DNA from 2 places in the Weissella coleopterorum genome. Region 2 is predicted to be linked to the other one. Evidence: predicted binding sites of a transcription regulator. Region 2 holds the regulator's gene; the other holds the start of a gene.

Region 1 (9,831 bases), 430 kb from region 2:
ACGTCCTAAATAGCGTTGTGAAATGTCACCACAATTGGAACAAACAAAATGGGTTTTCGCTTTTGCCATCTTTAAACCCCCGTTGAACCAAAGCCATTTTGGCGAACATTCTTTTCGTCTTGAGCATCTTGATCAGTCACTAAATATTTCATGAAAATACCTTGCCCAATTCGCTCACCCTTTTTAATTTTCAGATCACGTAGACCAAAATTAGTCATTTGAATGAACAGTTCACCTTCGTTACTAGGATTATCTACATAATCAGCATCAATAATTCCCACCCCGTTAGGCAAGACTAATCCACGTTTTAATGGATTCGATGAACGATTGGCTACCATCAAATATTCGTCATCTTCTAAATAAACTTTCACTCCAGTTGGTACTAAAACTGGTTTAAAATCTTTATGAGCGCCTTGATACGCTTCATCAGTCACTCGATTTTGACGCCAAATTGACCAAATCACTTGTAGTACATTGTGCCGCCAAATTGATGGTACGACAAAATCTTCAGCAGCTTGAAAATCATACCCCGCAGCAAACTTAGTACTTCTTTGTGGTAATTTCAAATCGGCTTTTTGATACTTTTCAACAATTGCAAAGCTTCTCCCCATCATCAATCCTCCTAAATAAATTGTCTGTTTCTTATTATACCTAACTTTAACCAAAATAATGTTATCTATCTCAGATTTTAAGATTTAATAAAATATATATCGCCTGCTATTTTAAAAATAATAAAGCGTCCTCCTAAAAGGACGCTTAAATAGTATTAAATTTACACTAAAGGCATACCATCATGCCACTCGATTTTTTGATACTCCGGCGTAACAAAGAACTTCTTTTTAGCATACGAACACACCGGTCGTAATAACTTATGCTCTTGCTGTGCCATCTCAAAAAGTTGCGTCAACATGGCACCAGCAACTCCTTGGCCCCGCAATTGTACAGCAACATTGGTCGAATCAATCGACCAAACTCGTCCATCTTCAATAACCGAGAAAATTAGCTCAGCATCTATTTCTCCCTGCTCGTTACGGTGAAGTAAGCGTCCTGGTTCAATTTCAAATTCCATTTCACACCACCTTTCAAAACAGGAAAGTCATCCGAACTTGAATTAATTAAATTTCAAATTAAAGCTATTTTCTTACATAACTAATATTTAATAATCTAAACACAACCAAGTTAATTATTTTTTAGCACTCTCAATAACAATTTTATCATCTTTTAAGTGTGCTACTAGCTCATGTTCTGTTGGATGATCCAAATAGAAGTCGGCAATCTGGTCTTCTAATTGTTCTTGAATCACTCGACGTAATGGTCGCGCCCCCATTGCGGGATCATAACCTAAATCGACCAACTTAGCTTGAACTTTCTCATCAACCTCAATGGTCAATCCCGTTGGGGCAATCATTTGATTCATATCTGTTAACATCAATCGTACAATCTTCATCAAGTCTGACTTAGTCAACGCATTAAATTCTACAATACCATCAAATCGATTCAAGAATTCAGGTTTAAAGTATGGTGCAAGACGATCCATCAGCTTAATTTCAGATTCATCTTCTGAAACATGATTTTGCGTTCCAGCGTTTGAAGTCATAATAATAATTGTATCTTTAAATGATACTGTATGCCCTTGGGCATCAGTCAAACGCCCATCATCGAGAATTTGTAAGAACATATTCATTACATCAGGATGTGCTTTTTCCACCTCATCTAGCAAAATCAATGAGTAAGGATGCCGCCGAACAGCTTCTGTTAATTGACCCGCCTCTTCATAACCAATATAACCGGCAGGCGCTCCGATCAACTTAGAGACACTATGTTTTTCCATATATTCCGACATATCAAATCGAATTAGACTATCAGTTGTTCCAAATAATTCTTTAGCTAATTGTTTAGCAGTTTCAGTCTTACCAACTCCAGTTGGACCAACAAATAAGAAGCTTCCAATTGGTCGATTGGCTTTATTAAAGCCCACCCGATTCCGTCGAATGGCCCGCGCTACCTTCTTAGTAGCCTCAGTTTGACCAATCACGTGATCCGCTAGATTATCCGCTAAGTTTTGTAATTGCTTTTGTTCGGCATTCTGTAAATCACCAACTGGAATCCCTGTCTTTTCTTCAACAATTTTTTGAATGTCATCAACCCCAATTGTCTGCACTTGACTATCAACAGGTTGCGAATCATGCGCCGCTTGCTTCTGGCGGTTGAGTTGTTCTACCTGTGCCTTCCAATAACCGGCCTTTTCATAATCTTCTGCATCAATTGACTGTTGTTTCATATCTTCTGCATATTTAATTTGATTTTCTAATTTCTTTGGATCATCCACCTTAATCGCTAAGTTTTTTCGGGAACCTGCTTCATCCATTAAGTCAATGGCTTTATCTGGTAAGAAGCGCTCAGGGATGTACCGGTCTGACAGCTCCACTGCAGCCTTTAAAGCATCATCGCTATATTTAACCTTATGATAATCTTCATAACGTCCTCGAATTCCTTCCAAAATTTGAAGCGCTTCTTCTGCACTAGGTTCATCAACTTGAACCGTTTGGAAACGTCGTGCAATCGCCGCATCCTTCTCAATTTGTCGATATTCATTTAATGTAGTTGCTCCAATTAATTGGAATTCACCACGAGCTAATGCTGGCTTCAAAATATTTCCAGCGTCCATTCCACCTTCACCGGCGGAACCAGCTCCCATAATTTCATGGATTTCATCAATAAACAAAACAACATCTTCACGTTTTGTAACTTCTTCCATTAGCTTTTGCATTCGTTCTTCAAATTGTCCACGTACACCAGTCCCTTGCACCATTGAAACAACATCTAAACGTATTACTTCTTTACCCTGTAATTTAACGGGAACTTGTCCATCAACGATTGCTTGTGCTAAGCCCTCAACAACTGCAGTCTTACCAACTCCAGCCTCTCCGATCAAAACGGGATTATTTTTCGTCCGTCGATTCAAAATTTCAATCACTCGTTGAATTTCATCATCACGACCAATTACTGGATCAAATTTACCTTTACGAGCCATTTCGGTCATATTAATTCCAAACTGTTCTAATAAACCTTCATTTTGTTGATTTTCAGCCACTTCAGCCTGTCGTTGCCGACTAGCTTGTTCTTGTGCTGCTCGTTGCATCTGCGCCCGCTGCATTTGCGCTCGTTGCCGTGCTGTGTCATTGGTTCCGTTCATCGCATTAAAAATATCATCAAAATTCGAGAAACTAAATGGGTCATAATTTGCCATATTGTATATCCTCCTATTTTTAAATTATTCTTATGAGTTTAAAGGTCACCGCGTTCACATACTTTAATTTTAATTTTGACCTTTCCTAACCTTACATGATTATTTTAGCACTATACCATATAGAGTGCAAGTCATTTTACGGAATTTCTAATGTTTTTCTGTGTTAAATAACATTTTGTTATAATCTTATTTTAATATATTTTTTTGACCATGTCACATTTTTCATCGTTAATACCAACAAAAAAAGCTGACGAATTAAAAATTCATCAGCTCTTCTATCTTTTAAATTATCAACTAAAATTACTTAGTTTCGATAACTTGCTTACCCTTATATGAACCATCAGCGGCTACGTGGTGGTTACGTACGTAAACACCATTTTCGTTCATGTGGATTGCAGTGGTTTGGATTCCACCGCGTCCTCCACGACGTGAACGCTTCTTAGCCTTTGAAGTTTTATGTGTTGGAACTGCCATAGTTGTATCCTCCTTTTTACGCTACCAAGCCTAAACTGAGGAGGCAGCATTAATTAATAATCGATTATTTTTCAACTGTTCTAATTTACATGTTTTTTTATATTTTGTCAAGATAACAATCAACAAAAAAGCTATAACTGAACATCACTTATCCCATTCTAACATGGTTAATTCAACATTCAACCCTCATTCCTGAATTTTGGGCATTTGTTTGATGACACGGGCTGGATTTCCGGCCGCCATGGTATGACTTGGGATATCTTTGGTAACCACACTCCCAGCTCCAATCACTACATTATCGCCAATTGTGACACCCGGCAAAACAATTACCGATCCACCAAACCAGCAATCATCTCCAATTTTAATCGGTAAGTCATATTGCCAACCTGCCCGACGGAGCTTCGGATTTGAAGGGTGATGATTCGGCGTATACAATTGACAATTTGGACCGATAAAACAATCTTGGCCGATAGTTACTTGCCCAGCACTTAAAATCTGTAAATTTGCATTTATAAACGTCCGCGAACCCACTGATAATTTTTCAGGGTATTCGATTGAATTAATCGGAAAATATATATCAACATCTGCGGCAAGATGCGGCAAAAACTGACGTAATTGGTCGGTCGCTTTGCGATCATCTTCAATCGCTATTTGGTTAATTTTTTGAATCTGTTGGGCACTTTTTTTAACGATCGCTTGTAACTGTGGTTCATGACCATACTGGTACCAATCACCATCATCAACCTTTTTAAAAACATCTTTTTGCATTAATTTTTTAACATCAGGATCTTGCATGTGTTTATTCATCTGGATAAATTATCTCCTAATTTATTTATACGAACAAATTATAGCATATTCGAGAGTCCATGTATGCGCTTAAATTAAATACTGTCTTGATTTATAAAAATTTAGATAGATAAAAAATATTTAACAAATAATGCCGCTACTGCTGCGCCCAAGAATGGTGCGATTCCAGGAACGATAACTCCATATTGCCAATCAGATTCAGCTTTATTTTTAATAGGTAGCAACCGATGCGCAATTCGAGGACCCATATCACGCGCTAAATTCATCGCAAATCCCGTTGGCCCCCCCAAACCCATTCCGATGGCCCAGACCAATAAACCAACGCCAATCGGTGTGACGCCTGGAACCTTAATCTGTGAAATCGCAAAAATACCAGTAATAAAAACAAAGGTAGCAAAGAATTCTACGAAAAAATTCCGGGGTAAATTACGAATGGCCGGTGCCGTTGAAAACATATTCCGAATCACATTAGGGTCAATTTTATCTTCCGAAGAGCGAAATTGATCGGCATACATCACCCAGACAATCATCGAACCAATAACCCCACCGAGAACTTCAGCAATCGAATATGGTACCAAATCCGACCAAGGTAACAAACCCAAAATATTTTGAGCTAAGACCATGGCTGGATTCATACAACCCCCTCCAAAAATAAACAGGGCAACGGAAATTCCAAATCCCCAGGTGGTGATCGCAAATAAATGTCCAGAACCGTGATATTTAGTATCATTCAAGACGGTATCTGCATGAACGCCAACTCCAAAAACAACCATGAGTGCAGTGCTTAAAAACTCCGCAAATAAACTGTGCAACATACCAAAAACTCCTTTTCTATCAACTCATCAACTTGAAACGATCAGCCTTAAACCCATTAAGCTTCAATGCAATGACACCCACATGAACACCTCAAGCTTGATTCCATCTCGGTTTCATCTTGATATCTCATAATGCTAATCTACCAAAGCGTTTTTCACTTCATTTGATAATTGATCATTCATACGCCCCGACTTAAATCCTTGTAGATCAACAGTCACAAACTGATAGCCATATTCTTTTAATTGCGCATTAATTTGGCCTGCTTGTTGAATCAATTCATTTACCTGTGTCAAAGGCACCTCAATTCGAGCAGTTAAATCTTGCACTCGTACCCGTACGGTTGCGAACCCCAAACTTCGCAAAAAGGCTTCAGCTTGCTTCAAACGTTCAATCGCCACCACGGTCAACTCAGTATTATATGGGAACCGTGATGAGACAGAACAAGAAGCGACCTTATTCCAATTTTTCAAACCCAATTGTGTCGCCAAATTACGGACATCACTTTTATAAAAATCAGCTGCTTGAAGTAATGAGATCGCCCCTTCCTCATCACGAGCCCGTAATCCGGGACGAAAGTCCTGTTGATCATCCATGATCATCCCGTCTAATACAGCATCAACTTGTTCTTCTTTAGCAATTTCATTAAGCCGTTGGTAAAATAATTTTTTCATCCAATACCATGATGTTGGTTTATTATATTTAATGGATTCATTCGTTAAGTAATCAATTTCCGTCTGAATTACTTCCACCCCCATCGTCTTTCCCAATCCGACCGCCTGATCAAATTCGACCTGGGTAAATAACACTGAATTTGCTACGACCGCCTTAACGTTTTGGGTGCCTAAAGTATCCACCGCTAGTTTTAATACCAGCGTTGAATCAATCCCTCCTGAAAAAGCTACTAATACTTTTTTTGACTCTTTTAACATACTTATAACTTGATTTTGTTTATCTAAAATATTCATTTTTAAAGCTCCCTGTACTTATCTTGCTTGATTTGTTGCATTACTATTTGCTTAACTTTAGTTAACGTTAGATGATGTTTTTCAGCGATCTGATTTATATCATCAAATTCAAAACTGAATTTCTCAATACCGTGATATGTAAAATTTTTAACCTGAACCAGCCCCAAAGTGGTTTCAATCTGTTCAAAGGAACGTTCCATCATGGCCCGTTGCATATTTTGCCACCGAACTCCCACCGTGGACGTTTTTCTAAATAATAATTCGATTACGCTATTTTGGAGGCGGGCAGGAAGAATAACAGTTAGTTCATAAGCCGGCCGATTCTTTTTCATAAAAATGGGCGTGCAAAAGACATCATAGACACCTAAATTCATTAAATGGTTTGTGATCGCCCCGATCGCTTCACCCGTTTCATCATCTAAATTCGTATGCAATTCTAATACCGCATCGCTCTGCCTTTGTTGAATCTTTTTACTCATTTTGGAATCAAACAAACTAATCCGTAGCGCGTTTAATGCTCCAGTTTCTCGACTCCCAAATCCATAGCCTACGCCCAGTAAAATCATATCCTGCGGTTGCGGTCCAAATTCATTCACTAAAAATTTAAGTAACGCCAGCCCCGTGGGGGTAACTAATTCCGTCTTTACATCAGCACGTTGACGCATTGGCAAATCGGCTCCCTGGCGTAAGATCATGACTGCGGGAACTGGAACGGGCATCATTCCATGCGCTACCTGGATTAATCCCGTCCCATCATAAATTTCACCACAGACAATCTGATCAACCTCTAACATTTCAATGGCAATTAAAGTTCCAACAATATCCACGATCGAATCTACAGCGCCCACTTCATGAAAGTGAATTTCGTTCATTGCCAAGCCATGCACCTGCGCTTCTGCTTGGGCAATCTCTTGAAAAACGGCAATGGCTGATTCTTTGACATAGGTTGAAAGTCCGCTGGTTTCAATGATGCTTGTAATCATTTCTAAATTTCGTCCATGATGATGGTGATGATGCTTAACTGATTGATTAGCATGCGCATCCACTGTCGAAGTCTGCTCCAACGCGGTTAATCCCGTATCAATCTTTTGTTTATGATCAACTAATTGCACATGAAACTTGGTCCCATTAATGGCTGAGACCTTAGTTTTTTCGATCGACAAATGATAACCAGTGATATTTAAGCGTTGCAATTGGACTTGCCACTGTTCAAAATCTAAGCCCAAGTCTAGTAACGCCCCAACGAGCATATCTCCTGCTACACCTGAAAATGGATCTAAATATAGAGTTTTCATTTTGCTACCCCGATCTGATTAATCATACTGGCTGAATAAGCTGCACCGAAACCGTTATCGATATTAACGACTGTAATTCCCGACGCACAAGAATTTAGCATCGTTAACAACGCCGTCATTCCTCCAAAATTTGATCCGTAGCCAATACTTGTCGGAACCGCAATTACCGGTTTAGCAACCAAACCGCCAACCACACTTGCTAGAGCACCTTCCATCCCCGCAATCACAATCACAACTTGCGCCGCCCGAATTTCATCAAGGCGCGCAAATAAGCGGTGAATGCCTGCCACCCCCACATCATAAATTCGATTAACTTGATTGCCTAAAAATAAGGCCGTTTCTGCCGCCTCTTCTGCAACTTTAAGGTCCGAAGTCCCAGCCGTCACGATCGCAATTTTACCAACCAACTCCTGGGCTGGTTTAGTAGCTAATACTTCGGCGCGGGCATTATAGTGCAGAGTGGGAAATTGCTCACCCAAAATTGCGGCTTTCATAGCATCTACTCTAGTTACTAAAATTGGTAGATTCTGTTCAAGCATCGCAAAAATAATTTTTTTCAGTTCTGTCACAGTCTTTCCAGCCCCATAAATAACCTCGGGGTAGCCTGTACGTTTCTGCCGATCAAAATCAATCTTCGCAAAATCTAATTCAGTAAACCCTTGATTCAATATTTTTTTTTGAGCTTGGTCAACATCAATCTCTTGAGCGGCCACCGCTTGCAATATTTGCGTCATCTGTTCCTTTTGCATTTTCTAATCCTCTGAAATAATTACACCTAGACCATCGGGAATTACTGTTACCTTGGCCCGTTGACCTTCTTTTTGATAGGCCATATCTAAGGCCTCCTCAAGAGTTGAAGCTAATTCCATATGCATATCAGTAATTAATTTAGGCTCAACTAAATCTGATACCATGATGACTCGATGATGAACTAAAATACGAGCTAGAATTTGAGCGGTCCATTGATCCGGAACCGTTTTTAACCGTGGGGTATGTGTGGCTTTATCCAAAAACATTTTTGGTTCTTTGACATCCGCAATATTATGATAAAAACCTTCTCCTCCATGCCCATCACGCATTCCAGCGACCATAATAATCGTGCCGTGATCTTGGTTGGAAGCTTCAGCGGCAGTCATTCCTTTTACGGCTTGATAGATATTTTGGTCTAAAGGATAACCACCATTAGTCGAAATTGTTATTTCAGACTTAACGGCCTTGACTTGCGACAACGAAGCCACAAAGTCAGTTCCTTTTTGATGAGCTGCCTCAATATCACCAGCAAATGAACCAATAATTTTTTTATTTTCATCAAGCACAACATTTAAAATAAATTCTAAGTGCGCCTGCTTAGCGGCGTACACCATATCCTCATGAATTAAATTATGGTGCAAATTACCTGTGCGTGAGTGTTGATCATCAATAAATTCACCCGAATGGTTAGCCATAATCGTTTTGTATGAAGCAATTCCTGGTAAGACTGATTTACGACCACCTGAAAAGCCAGCGAAAAAATGCGATTCAATGAAACCTTCAGCAATTAAAAGATCCGCTTCGGCTGCTACTTTATTAATAATAAGTTCCCCGCCAGACGGTAAAGTTCCAATTTTAACCATATCCGCGTCAACTTCAGACTTATGCATCACAATTTCTTCGTTTTCGACAATGGCAGCACCATATTTATTAATCAACTCTTCCTGTGTGGACGGACGATGGAACCCCGTCGCCACCAAAATTCGAATCCGAGCTTCAGGTGCAACCGCCCGCAACCGGCGTAACAAAATCGGCGTAATGATATGCGATGGGACCGGGCGAGTATGATCCGATGAAATAATCACAATATTTTTTTTGCCTTGGGCCCGTTCCTCTAACGTTGGTCCGCCAATTGCTTCATCCAAAGATCGTTCCACTAATTCTTTTTCATCAAATTTCGCTTTAAAATTAGCCGCTTTCGAAACCAATTTACCAGCAAAATTTTCATCCGCAATATGTGCGGTAATGGTCTTTTTGTCGTATGGTAGTTCAATATCAATCATGTAAAACGCTCCCCTTGAAATATATTACATTCGTGAAACTGACATTCATTGTAGGGCGTATTTTGGTTTAAAAAAACAAGATTCATTATTGTAATTAGACATCTTCATTTATTTATATGATTTGTTATAAAGATTTAGGAGTGTGGTAAAATTTTTTTAAAAGTATCATATTAAAAGATCAGATGTTTATC
Region 2 (9,831 bases):
TTTTAGCAAAAAATATGGCTCAATATCAACACTTTCAACACGATAATCCAAATTATCTTTCTAAGATTAATCTTAATTTAATAAAAAAGTAAAACCAGCATTTCTAGCTCATTAAAAGCCTAAAATGCTGGTCGATAAATTTATAAATTGTCATCTTAATTGGTTTTTTGTTTATTTTTAATTAACCAATGAATCGTCCAAATTCCCACTAACATTAATCCCCCGAAGAAGTAAAGAATTGTTGAACCAAATGGCGCTACCATATAGCCAACTAAAATTACAATCAAAGGCACCCATAGATCAATCGAAAAGAACGAAATACTCATAACACGTCCTAAAAATTTAGGGTCACTTTCTTGTTGGTTAACTGTATTAATTTTAATCGTTACCGCAGCACGAGTCGCTCCTGCAATAATCACCAATACCGTCAAGACCGGAAGATAAGGGAACAGGGCGGCAATAAGATACATCCCCCTAGTATTGATAAATCAAAATACAAAGTCTGCAACCGGTTGAATTTCGGCACACGTGCTAGCCAAACCCCCATTAAAAGCCCTGCAATGGCCGCAAGCGATAACATACTTGAGTAAATCTTAGCATCTCCGCCATAAACTTTTTGAACTAGGTATGGCGTCGCTACAACGAAGCCTTCAAAAAAGAAATTGGACCACATCGCCAATAACATTGATTCCAATAGCTTAGGCGTCTTAAAGACATAATGGTAACCTTCTACAATTCCCTTTAGCATAGGAGGATGGTTTTGCACAATTTTTTGTGGGTGATACTGAATCAAACAATTAATTCCCGCCGTTAATATTAATAAACCGCTGTAAATTAACAAAAAATCCTTAAAATTAATCCAATTTAATGAAAGTAATACACCTCCCGCCATCGGTCCTAAAGCCTGGCCCAGAGTAAACGCCATACTAATCATTGCGTTGAATCGGGGAACCCGTTCCGCTTTAATGACATCGGGCAATAATGTTCGACCAGCAGGATATGCAAATGAAATATCAACATTTAAAACGAATGTCACTGCAAACAATAACCAAATTTGTGGGTTATCAGGATTCAAGAAAAATGAAAGACCTAAAATTAATAATCCTCCAACTAAATCCGCTCCCGCCAAGAGCATCTTTCGATTATAACGATCCAATAATATCCCCACAATCAAGTCACAGATCATAAAGACTACAAAGCCGAATCCTGTTAACCATCCTAAAATTTTAGCATTTCCAAAACTAGCCACTAAAAACCAGTTTAATGCAAATCGATAAATTCCTTCACCAAAAACTGAAGCAAAGTTTGAAGCCAACAAAGGCCAACTAAAATTTTGCTTTTTCATTTCAGTTTCCATTAATTATTCCTCCTTCTAAAATAAAAGGGCACGGACCAATGTCCAAGCCTTTTATTGATAATTTATTAATTATTGAGCTCCACGGGCTGTAAAAATCGCCACAAAATTTTTAAATAAAACAATAAAATCAAACCACAAACTTTGATGGTCGACATACATTAGTTCAATGTCAGCCCGTTGCGGGTATTGAATCTCACTTCGACCACTTCCCTGCCACAAGCCCATTGCACCAGGTCGAACTGATAATAATTTATCAACTCTTGCCACAGTTTCATACTCACATAGTTCAGAGGGCACGATCGGCCGGGGACCGATCACAGTCATATCCCCAATTAATATGTTCAAAAATTGAGGTATCTCATCCAAGCTCGTTTTTCGTAAAAAAGCTCCAAACCTGGTAATTCTAGGATCTTCGTTCGTAGGTAATTTGTACCCATTATTGACAAACTTTTGATATAGCTCTGGATTTTGATACAACCTTTTTTCAGCGCCCACCACCATGGACCGAAATTTATAAATTTCAAACGGCTTGCCGTACTCACCAATTCGCGTTTGTTTATAGAAAACTGGTCCTCGATTGCGTCCCACCAAATAAAAACAAGTAACAACCAAAAAAATGGGTGATAACATAATCAAGGCAAAGAGAGAGACTGAGATATCGACAAACCTTTTTGAAAGAACATATAATGCATTAGTTTCCATCCAACTTCTCCTTCCTTATCATTTCTAATGAATTAATATTTAAAAAGTCATCGTCATTTTAGTTTGTTGCTCGTCAGTAATGTTATTTTGTTTTTGATCCAAAACTGCAGCAAAGTTCAAATTAACGGTTTTGAGGTTTTGGATGGTTCCATCATTTGACCCCACCAATACAGTAGCAAAAGTTTCGACCGTAGATCCTGGCTGAATGCTAATTTGACTTAATTTCGCATCATTATCTAAACCACTTTGAACGGTAACGACATGCTGTTCTGAAATTTTGACTGCTTTCAATCCATCGGTTTTAACAACCTGTCCAGTTTGATTAGTGATCGAATAATTCAAAATCAAAGTTTGATAGTTTCCTGAAAGACTTCGATCATTGAATGCCATCTGGGCCATTTCAAGAGCCTCATCGGTTTTAGGTTGATTTAATTGTACTTTCACCTTTTTAACTACGTATGTCAAACCCTCAATACTGAGTTTTTGATTAACTTGTTCATTAATTTGTTGTAACTCAGTTCGATTGCCGGCTGGACTAATGCTATATTGGCCCACTTTCGTTAATGCACCATTTGCAACATATTGAGCAGAATTTTTTTCGGCATCCGTTATCTGATAAGTTCTTTCATTAGTTTTATTTTTAGCCCCATCTTGTAACGGCTTGATTGAATTCGTCTTTGCCGATTGCCGACTTGACTGATCTTGATCTGGGTTTCGACTATCGTTTGCTTTTTGAGATGTCCATACTGTCCAAGCCGCTCCCCCAAGCACTAATAAAATAACCACAACACTGCCGATCAACCACCATTTTTTATTTTTCACGTTTCATACCTACCCTAAAATTAATTGCATCCCCTCAACTCGATATCCAAAAACAGAATGCATTTTTTGATCAAGCTCAAAAACCAACTGGCTTTGATCCCAACCGGTTAAATCACTTAAATCTCTTAAGCTTAGTTGTCCATCACTTTGAGCTTTAACTTTAATTTGTTTTTGATTTATTTCAAATGCGATTGCTGGTAATATTGTCTGTTCTGTCCGAACCATAACTTGATATTGGCCAGGCATCGCTTCCGTTACCGTTTTAAACTGTGATAAATTCATGACTATCCTTTATATTATCTATTTTTTAAGTATTCTCGTCAATCATTTAATACTTTATTTCTATCAAAAATAATCTTCCCCGATCGTTTGCACCACTAAATACTAAACTAGTTAAATATATGAATAATTATACCTAAATATTTAGAAAATAAAAAACCTTAGCGCGGAAGCGCCAAGGTTTTTCAAAATTATTAATCACTATTTGATATGCCAATTATTATTGTTATTTATGATTTTCGGTTTTCCAAATCACCAAAAAACTAAATACCATACCACTTAAAACCATTAAGATGTATATTGGCAAAATGTAAATTGACCCATTGTGCATCAAACTCATTAAAAATGTTAACAGGCTAATTAATAAATAATACCAAAAACTAAATAGCCCACTAGCAGTACCAATGACATCTTCAAAACCTAATAAGGCATTACTTAAAACAATTGGTAATAATATATTAAGCCCCGTAAAGGTTACTAAAATGGCACCAAACAGCACCCATACATTTGTCGCGCCAAGCCCCATCGTAATAGCTCCGAGAAGTGCCACAATTAAACCAAGCATCATCAAATAAGCACCACTAAATCGCCCAATTAAACGATTCGTTACTAGTGAACCCGTTAAACTAGCGACGGCAATTAATAACCCGGTCCATCCATACGCCACAGGCGTCATTTTAAAATGATCGATAAAAATAAATGGTGCTTCAGCGTAATAGCTGAATAAAATTCCATTCACCCCACTAATTAATAAGCCGTAACTCCAAACCTTGGGGCTACTTAGCAACCGTTTGGTCACCATTAGCCAATTTTGACCTTGCTTATCGTTATTAATCAGACGGGTTTCTGGCAACGTTGTAGCGACATAAAATAAGAGTGCCACAGCCATCGCAATTAAAGCTGAAAATACACTGTGGTATCCGTAAATCATTTGAAAAAGCCCACCTAATAAAGGACCGAGTGCCGGGGCCAAAGCCAAGGCTGCGCCCACTTGAGCAAAAATTCGAGCTCGCTTTTCTCCCACAAAAGCTTCTCGCATAATGGTTTGGGTAATAACGGAACCTGAAGCTGCACCAAAGGCTTGAATAATTCGTGCCCCGAGCAACCAGTGGAAACCAGGTGCTAATAATAAGCCAAGATTACCCATTAAGTAGATACTTAACCCAATGGCCATTGCTTTTTTTCGACCAATTCGATCTGATAGGGGCCCAAAATATAAAACACCAAACGCAAATGCAAAAAAATAAGTACTCATCATAAGCTGAATGGTCGATTCAGTCACGGACATCCCCTGACTCAATGCTGGTAAAATTGGCGTGAAAATCGACTCACTCAATTGAGGAAAGCCGATTAAAGCGATAATAATTAAAATTGAAGGTTGTTTTTTTAGGACGTTCATTACGTAAATTCTCCTTAAGAATCTTTTGTTTATTTAGTCAATAAACGTCCTAATCCGCTTACGGTTGCGCAAGCAATAAATACAACATATTTAGACATTGGTCACGCTCCTTTCTTAAATCGAATCTAATCAGTATACAAACTTAACTACAAAATGTAAATAATAATCGAAATACTCAACCAAAATAATCCCTCAAAAAAAGCAGCAGGGCACTCACCCTGCTGCTTAGATATTAATAAATTAATTAAAGAAACCTTTTTTCACTTCACCATGCATAGCATTCTGAAATTTCTTTAAAGCATCTTGTTGTTCGCGAGTTAACTTAGTTGGCACATCAATATACACAATTACATATTGATCACCATACCCACTCCCTTGCAATCGGGGAGCTCCCTTACCACGCAAACGGAATCGTTTACCATTTGGCGTCCCAGCAGGGATCTTCAACTTGGCATCTCCATGAACGGTCTTAACCAGAATTTCACCACCAAGAGTTGCCGTAGCAAAGTCGAGCGGTTGTTCAAGATAAACATCTGCCCCATCCCGCTCAAAGCCATCCTTTGATGCCGCCACATGAAATACGACGAAAAGGTCTCCAAATGGTCCACCATTAGATCCAGCTTCTCCATATCCACTCATCCGCATTTGTTGACCATCATCAATTCCAGCTGGAACCGTAACTTTAACCTTTTTATGCTCACTTTGACCATTAGATCCAGTTCGATTATATTCGATTTCAGTATCTAAACCGGCAATTGCCTCTTCAAATGATAAGTTTAAACGATACTGCAAGTCTGAACCTTGTCTAGGCCGATTCGGATCAAAAGCACCACCAAACATTTGACTAAAGATATCCCCAAAGTCAGAATATCCACCTTGACCACCACCGAAGCCACCTTGACCACCAAAACCACCAAAGCCTTGTTGATCACCCGTAGTTCCAAATTGATCGTAAGAAGCTCGCTTGCTTTCATCCCCTAAGGTTTCATAAGCATCTTGAACTTTCTTATAAGTATCTTCAGCCCCGGACTCCTTATTAATATCTGGATGATACTTTTTTGATAATTTACGATATGCCTTTTTAATATCATCTTGCGATGCATTTTTATCCAGGCCTAGCGTTTCATATAATTCTGTATTATTCATGAGGAAAACCGCCTCCATTTTTTATTTTTTATGTATAAGAATAGGCCATACGCCTATTCTTAATGGCATCCGTCCCTCACGAGAGTAATTACAATTACTTTTTATCGTCAGAAACGTCTTCGAAATCACCATCAACAGTGTTATCATCAGCCTTATTTTCAGTTGCATCTGCTTCCTGTTCAGGAGAAGCTTGTTGATACAATTTAACTGCTAATTCTTGAGAAACCTTTTCCAAGGCTTCCTTCTTTGCTGTCATCTGGTCCAAATCGTCAGCTTCCTTAGCCGACTTCAATTCGGTCAAAGCATCTTCAACCGGCTTTTTATCGTCAGCTGACAACTTATCCCCTGTATCTTCCAAAGTCTTCTCAGCTGAGAAGATTAATTGATCGACATCATTACGCAAATCGACTTCTTCTTTACGCTTTTTGTCAGCCTCTTCATTGGCCTTGGCATCATTCATCATCTTTTCAATCTCTTCATCAGATAATGATCCTGAGTTTTGGATGGTGATCTTTTGTTCCTTTTGTGTTCCAAGATCCTTGGCAGAAACAGTTACAATTCCGTTTCGGTCAATGTCAAACTTAACTTCGATTTGTGGTACTCCACGTGGAGCAGCCGGAATATCAGTCAATTGGAACCGTCCCAATGTTTTGTTGTCAGCAGACATCGCACGCTCACCTTGCAAAACATGAATATCAACAGCTGGTTGATTATCAGCAGCAGTTGAGAAGACTTGTGACTTTGAAGTAGGGATCGTTGTATTACGATCGATTAACTTAGTGAAGACACCACCCATTGTTTCAATTCCAAGTGTTAATGGTGTCACGTCAAGCAAAACAACATCCTTAACATCACCAGTAATCACTCCACCTTGTACCGCTGCCCCTAAGGCAACCGCTTCATCAGGGTTAATTGAGTGATTTGGCTCCTTACCAGTCAAATCCTTAACGAATTCTTGAACGGCTGGAATACGAGTTGAACCACCATTCAAGATTACTTGATCAATCTCAGAATTTGATAACCCAGCATCCTTCAAGGCTGTTTCAACTGAAGCCTTAGTCCGCTCAACAAGATCACGTGTCAATTGGTTAAACTTAGCACGAGTCAAAGTTGTTTGAATGTGTAATGGTCCATTATCTGATGAAGCAATAAATGGTAAGTCAATTTGCGCTTCAGTAGCTTGTGACAAAGTCTTCTTTGCCGCTTCAGCAGCTTCCTTCAAACGTTGCATTGCCAAAGCATCTTGCTTCAAATCAATTCCGTTTTCGTTCTTAAAGTCTTCAGCTAACCAATCAATTACCTTTTCATCAAAGTCATCACCACCAAGATGTGTATCTCCTGACGTTGACAAAACTTCAAAGACTCCATCTCCTAATTCAAGGATAGAAACGTCAAAGGTTCCACCACCAAGATCATATACTAAGACTTTTTCATCCTTAGTCAAGTCATCAAGTCCATACGCCAATGCTGCCGCAGTGGGCTCGTTGATGATACGTTCCACTTCCAAACCAGCAATCTTACCGGCATTCTTAGTAGCTTGACGTTGGGCATCATTGAAGTAAGCTGGAACGGTAATAACCGCCTTATCAACTGTCTCACCTAAGTAATCTTCAGCATATTGCTTGATATATTGTAAAATCATCGCTGAAACTTCTTCTGGAGAATAATCTTTTCCAGCCACGGTTACCTTATAACCATCTTCACCCATGTGTGACTTAATTGACACAATAGTATCTGGGTTTGTCATGGCTTGACGCTTAGCAGTGTCACCAACTTGACTTTCACCATTTTTAAACGAAACAACAGAAGGCGTTGTCCGTCCACCATTAGGATTCGTGATAACCTTGGGAGTTCCTCCCTCCATCACTGCGACAGCTGAATTTGTAGTTCCTAAATCAATACCAATAATCTTTGACATATTAATTACCTCGATTTATTTTTTTATTTTATCTTTAACAATTAGTTATAAACAACAACCATCGCTGGTCGTACAACTCGATCAGCTAACAAGTAACCTTTTTGCAAAACTTGCGCCACCGTATCAACTGGATGCTGATCATCTGCGGGCTGAGTTTGAACCGATTGATGTATTTCAGGATCAAAATCTTCCCCCACTACGCCGACCGCTTTGATGTCATTATCTGCCAATGCACTATTCAAAGTCTTGTAAACCATTTCTACTCCAGTTTTAATCTGTTGAGCAGATTCATCATTAGCATCAACATTAATTGCTCGTTCCAAATTATCTAGCGCTGGTAGAATATCTTTCGCTAACTTTTGATTTGCATATTTTAATGAAATTGCTTGCTCTTTTGCAAAACGAGTTTGCATATTTTGCATTTCAGCATTAGTTCGCAAATACTTGTCTTCCAATGCATCATACTTTGCTTGTAATTCTTGCAACGGATCTACGTCGATCGAATTCTCATCATTAGAAACATCAGCATCGGTTGCAATTGTTTCACTATCAGTTTGATGGTCTGTTTCATCAACTGCTTCCAATAATTCTTCGTCAACTGACGTTGCTTGCTCCGCCTTATTTTCGGCCATACCAACACCTCTTTTCTAATAATATTCTTGTAATTCTTCTACTACTGCTTGGCGTACTTCATTCAAAATGGTTACGATTTTAGCGTAGGGCATATTTGTCGGTCCTAAAATTGCCAACTCTCCAAAGCCATGCATTGGAATTTGATACCGCGTTGAAACTAAACTATAAGGTTTTAAAATTTCATTCGTATTTTCTTCACCAATCTGAACGAAAACACCCTCATTTGCGGAGCCAATAATTCGATGCATTTCTTCTGGATCATCTAACAATTGGTAAAGCGCCTTAATATCCTTTAAATCGTTATCAGTCGTAAAGTCCATCACATTCAAGCTCCCCCCAATAAACACCTTATCTTGAATAGCTTGCGAGAGCATATCTCCAAACAACTGTAAGAAGGCTTGGGGCGAACAAATTGTTCGTTCTAAGTCTAGCGGTAGATCACCGCTTAAACTCTGTAGTGCTTCTCGAATGGGACGACCAACCAATTGATGATTAATATACGTGACAATCATCTCTAATTCTTCAATCGATGTTCCCTTAGGGAGTCGGAAACTTTGACTGGCAGTTTGTCCATTACTAGTGACCAAGACCGCCATAATTTGTTGCCCATCAATTGGAATCAGTTGAAAGCCCGAAAGTTTTACATCAATGGTAGCTGGTTTCAACGCAATGGTGGTATATCCTGTGATATTCGCCATAAATTTGGTAACTTGAATTAACAAATCATCAACTTGTTGAAATCTCCGACTAAAGGTGCGATAGATTTGTTGCCGTTCCTCTTGAGAAGACCGACGGGACGTCATTAAATAATCAACATAATAACGGTAACCCTCTTGAGAAGGGATTCGTCCAGAAGAAGTATGTTCCTTTTGAATCAATCCCTGCCCTTCTAACTGTGCCATCTCATTTCGAATTGTCGCCGAACTAACCGGTAGATTTATATCAACCAACAAAGCTTTTGAGCCAACAGCTTTTCCAAATCGGATGTAATCAGCAATAATCGCATTTAAAATGATTCTTTGCCGTTCTGTTAACATCGCAATTCTTCCTTTCTTGGTTATTAGCACTCGATCTTTCTTCTTGCTAACATCTATAATAATACACGTCTAAAAATGAATGTCAACCTTTTTAGCACTTATATTTGAAGAGTGCTAAAAGAGCTAATTTCTAAGGGTTTCCAAGAAATAGGTCTACCCATCTTCTAATATTTTAAATTTTTTTGATCTCATCCGAAATAAAATTGCTTTAAAATATCAACTTATAAAAAACAACTTGCTCCCGGATTCATTTAGATTTTAGCACTAAATGAAAATCACTTTAAGCAAGTTGCTTTAATTTGAGTTGTAACTTCAATGTTCGCAGTAACATTACGAACAATAATTTAGTCTAAGAAATCTCGTAATTGCTTTGAACGCGTTGGATGGCGCAACTTTCGTAACGCTTTTGCTTCAATTTGTCGGATTCGTTCTCGAGTAACCCCAAATACCTTACCAACTTCTTCCAAAGTTCGCGTCCGACCATCTTCTAAACCAAACCGAAGCCGTAAGACGTTCTCTTCGCGGTCCGTTAAAGTGT

Evidence for each region. The regulator HrcA, encoded in region 2, represses chaperone genes, less so after heat shock. The targets are predictions, from matches to a motif close to TTAGCACTCNNNNNNNNNGAGTGCTAA.
Region 1: a site for HrcA is predicted at 3,355-3,381, ahead of G7084_RS07405 (ATP-dependent Clp protease ATP-binding subunit). Genes of this name have one in related genera too.

What each region holds. Positions count from the first base shown of each region.
Region 1 covers NZ_CP049888.1:1,463,747-1,473,577, forward strand. Annotated here, with positions in the region: gene radA (DNA repair protein RadA) at 1-69, opposite strand, end outside; gene G7084_RS07395 (dCTP deaminase/dUTPase family protein) at 72-611, opposite strand; gene G7084_RS07400 (GNAT family N-acetyltransferase) at 773-1,069, opposite strand; gene G7084_RS07405 (ATP-dependent Clp protease ATP-binding subunit) at 1,184-3,250, opposite strand; gene rpmF (50S ribosomal protein L32) at 3,551-3,724, opposite strand; gene G7084_RS07415 (sugar O-acetyltransferase) at 3,911-4,531, opposite strand; gene larD (D/L-lactic acid transporter LarD) at 4,633-5,346, opposite strand; gene larE (ATP-dependent sacrificial sulfur transferase LarE) at 5,482-6,312, opposite strand; gene larC (nickel pincer cofactor biosynthesis protein LarC) at 6,315-7,607, opposite strand; gene larB (nickel pincer cofactor biosynthesis protein LarB) at 7,604-8,356, opposite strand; gene larA (nickel-dependent lactate racemase) at 8,360-9,640, opposite strand.
Region 2 covers NZ_CP049888.1:1,034,237-1,044,067, forward strand. Annotated here, with positions in the region: gene G7084_RS08265 (MFS transporter) at 156-470, opposite strand; gene G7084_RS05325 (MFS transporter) at 428-1,357, opposite strand; gene G7084_RS05330 (sugar transferase) at 1,427-2,059, opposite strand; gene G7084_RS05335 (hypothetical protein) at 2,099-2,881, opposite strand; gene G7084_RS05340 (hypothetical protein) at 2,891-3,163, opposite strand; gene G7084_RS05345 (multidrug effflux MFS transporter) at 3,387-4,559, opposite strand; gene G7084_RS05350 (DnaJ C-terminal domain-containing protein) at 4,800-5,705, opposite strand; gene dnaK (molecular chaperone DnaK) at 5,800-7,623, opposite strand; gene grpE (nucleotide exchange factor GrpE) at 7,665-8,255, opposite strand; gene hrcA (heat-inducible transcriptional repressor HrcA) at 8,271-9,293, opposite strand; gene rpoD (RNA polymerase sigma factor RpoD) at 9,638-9,831, opposite strand, start outside.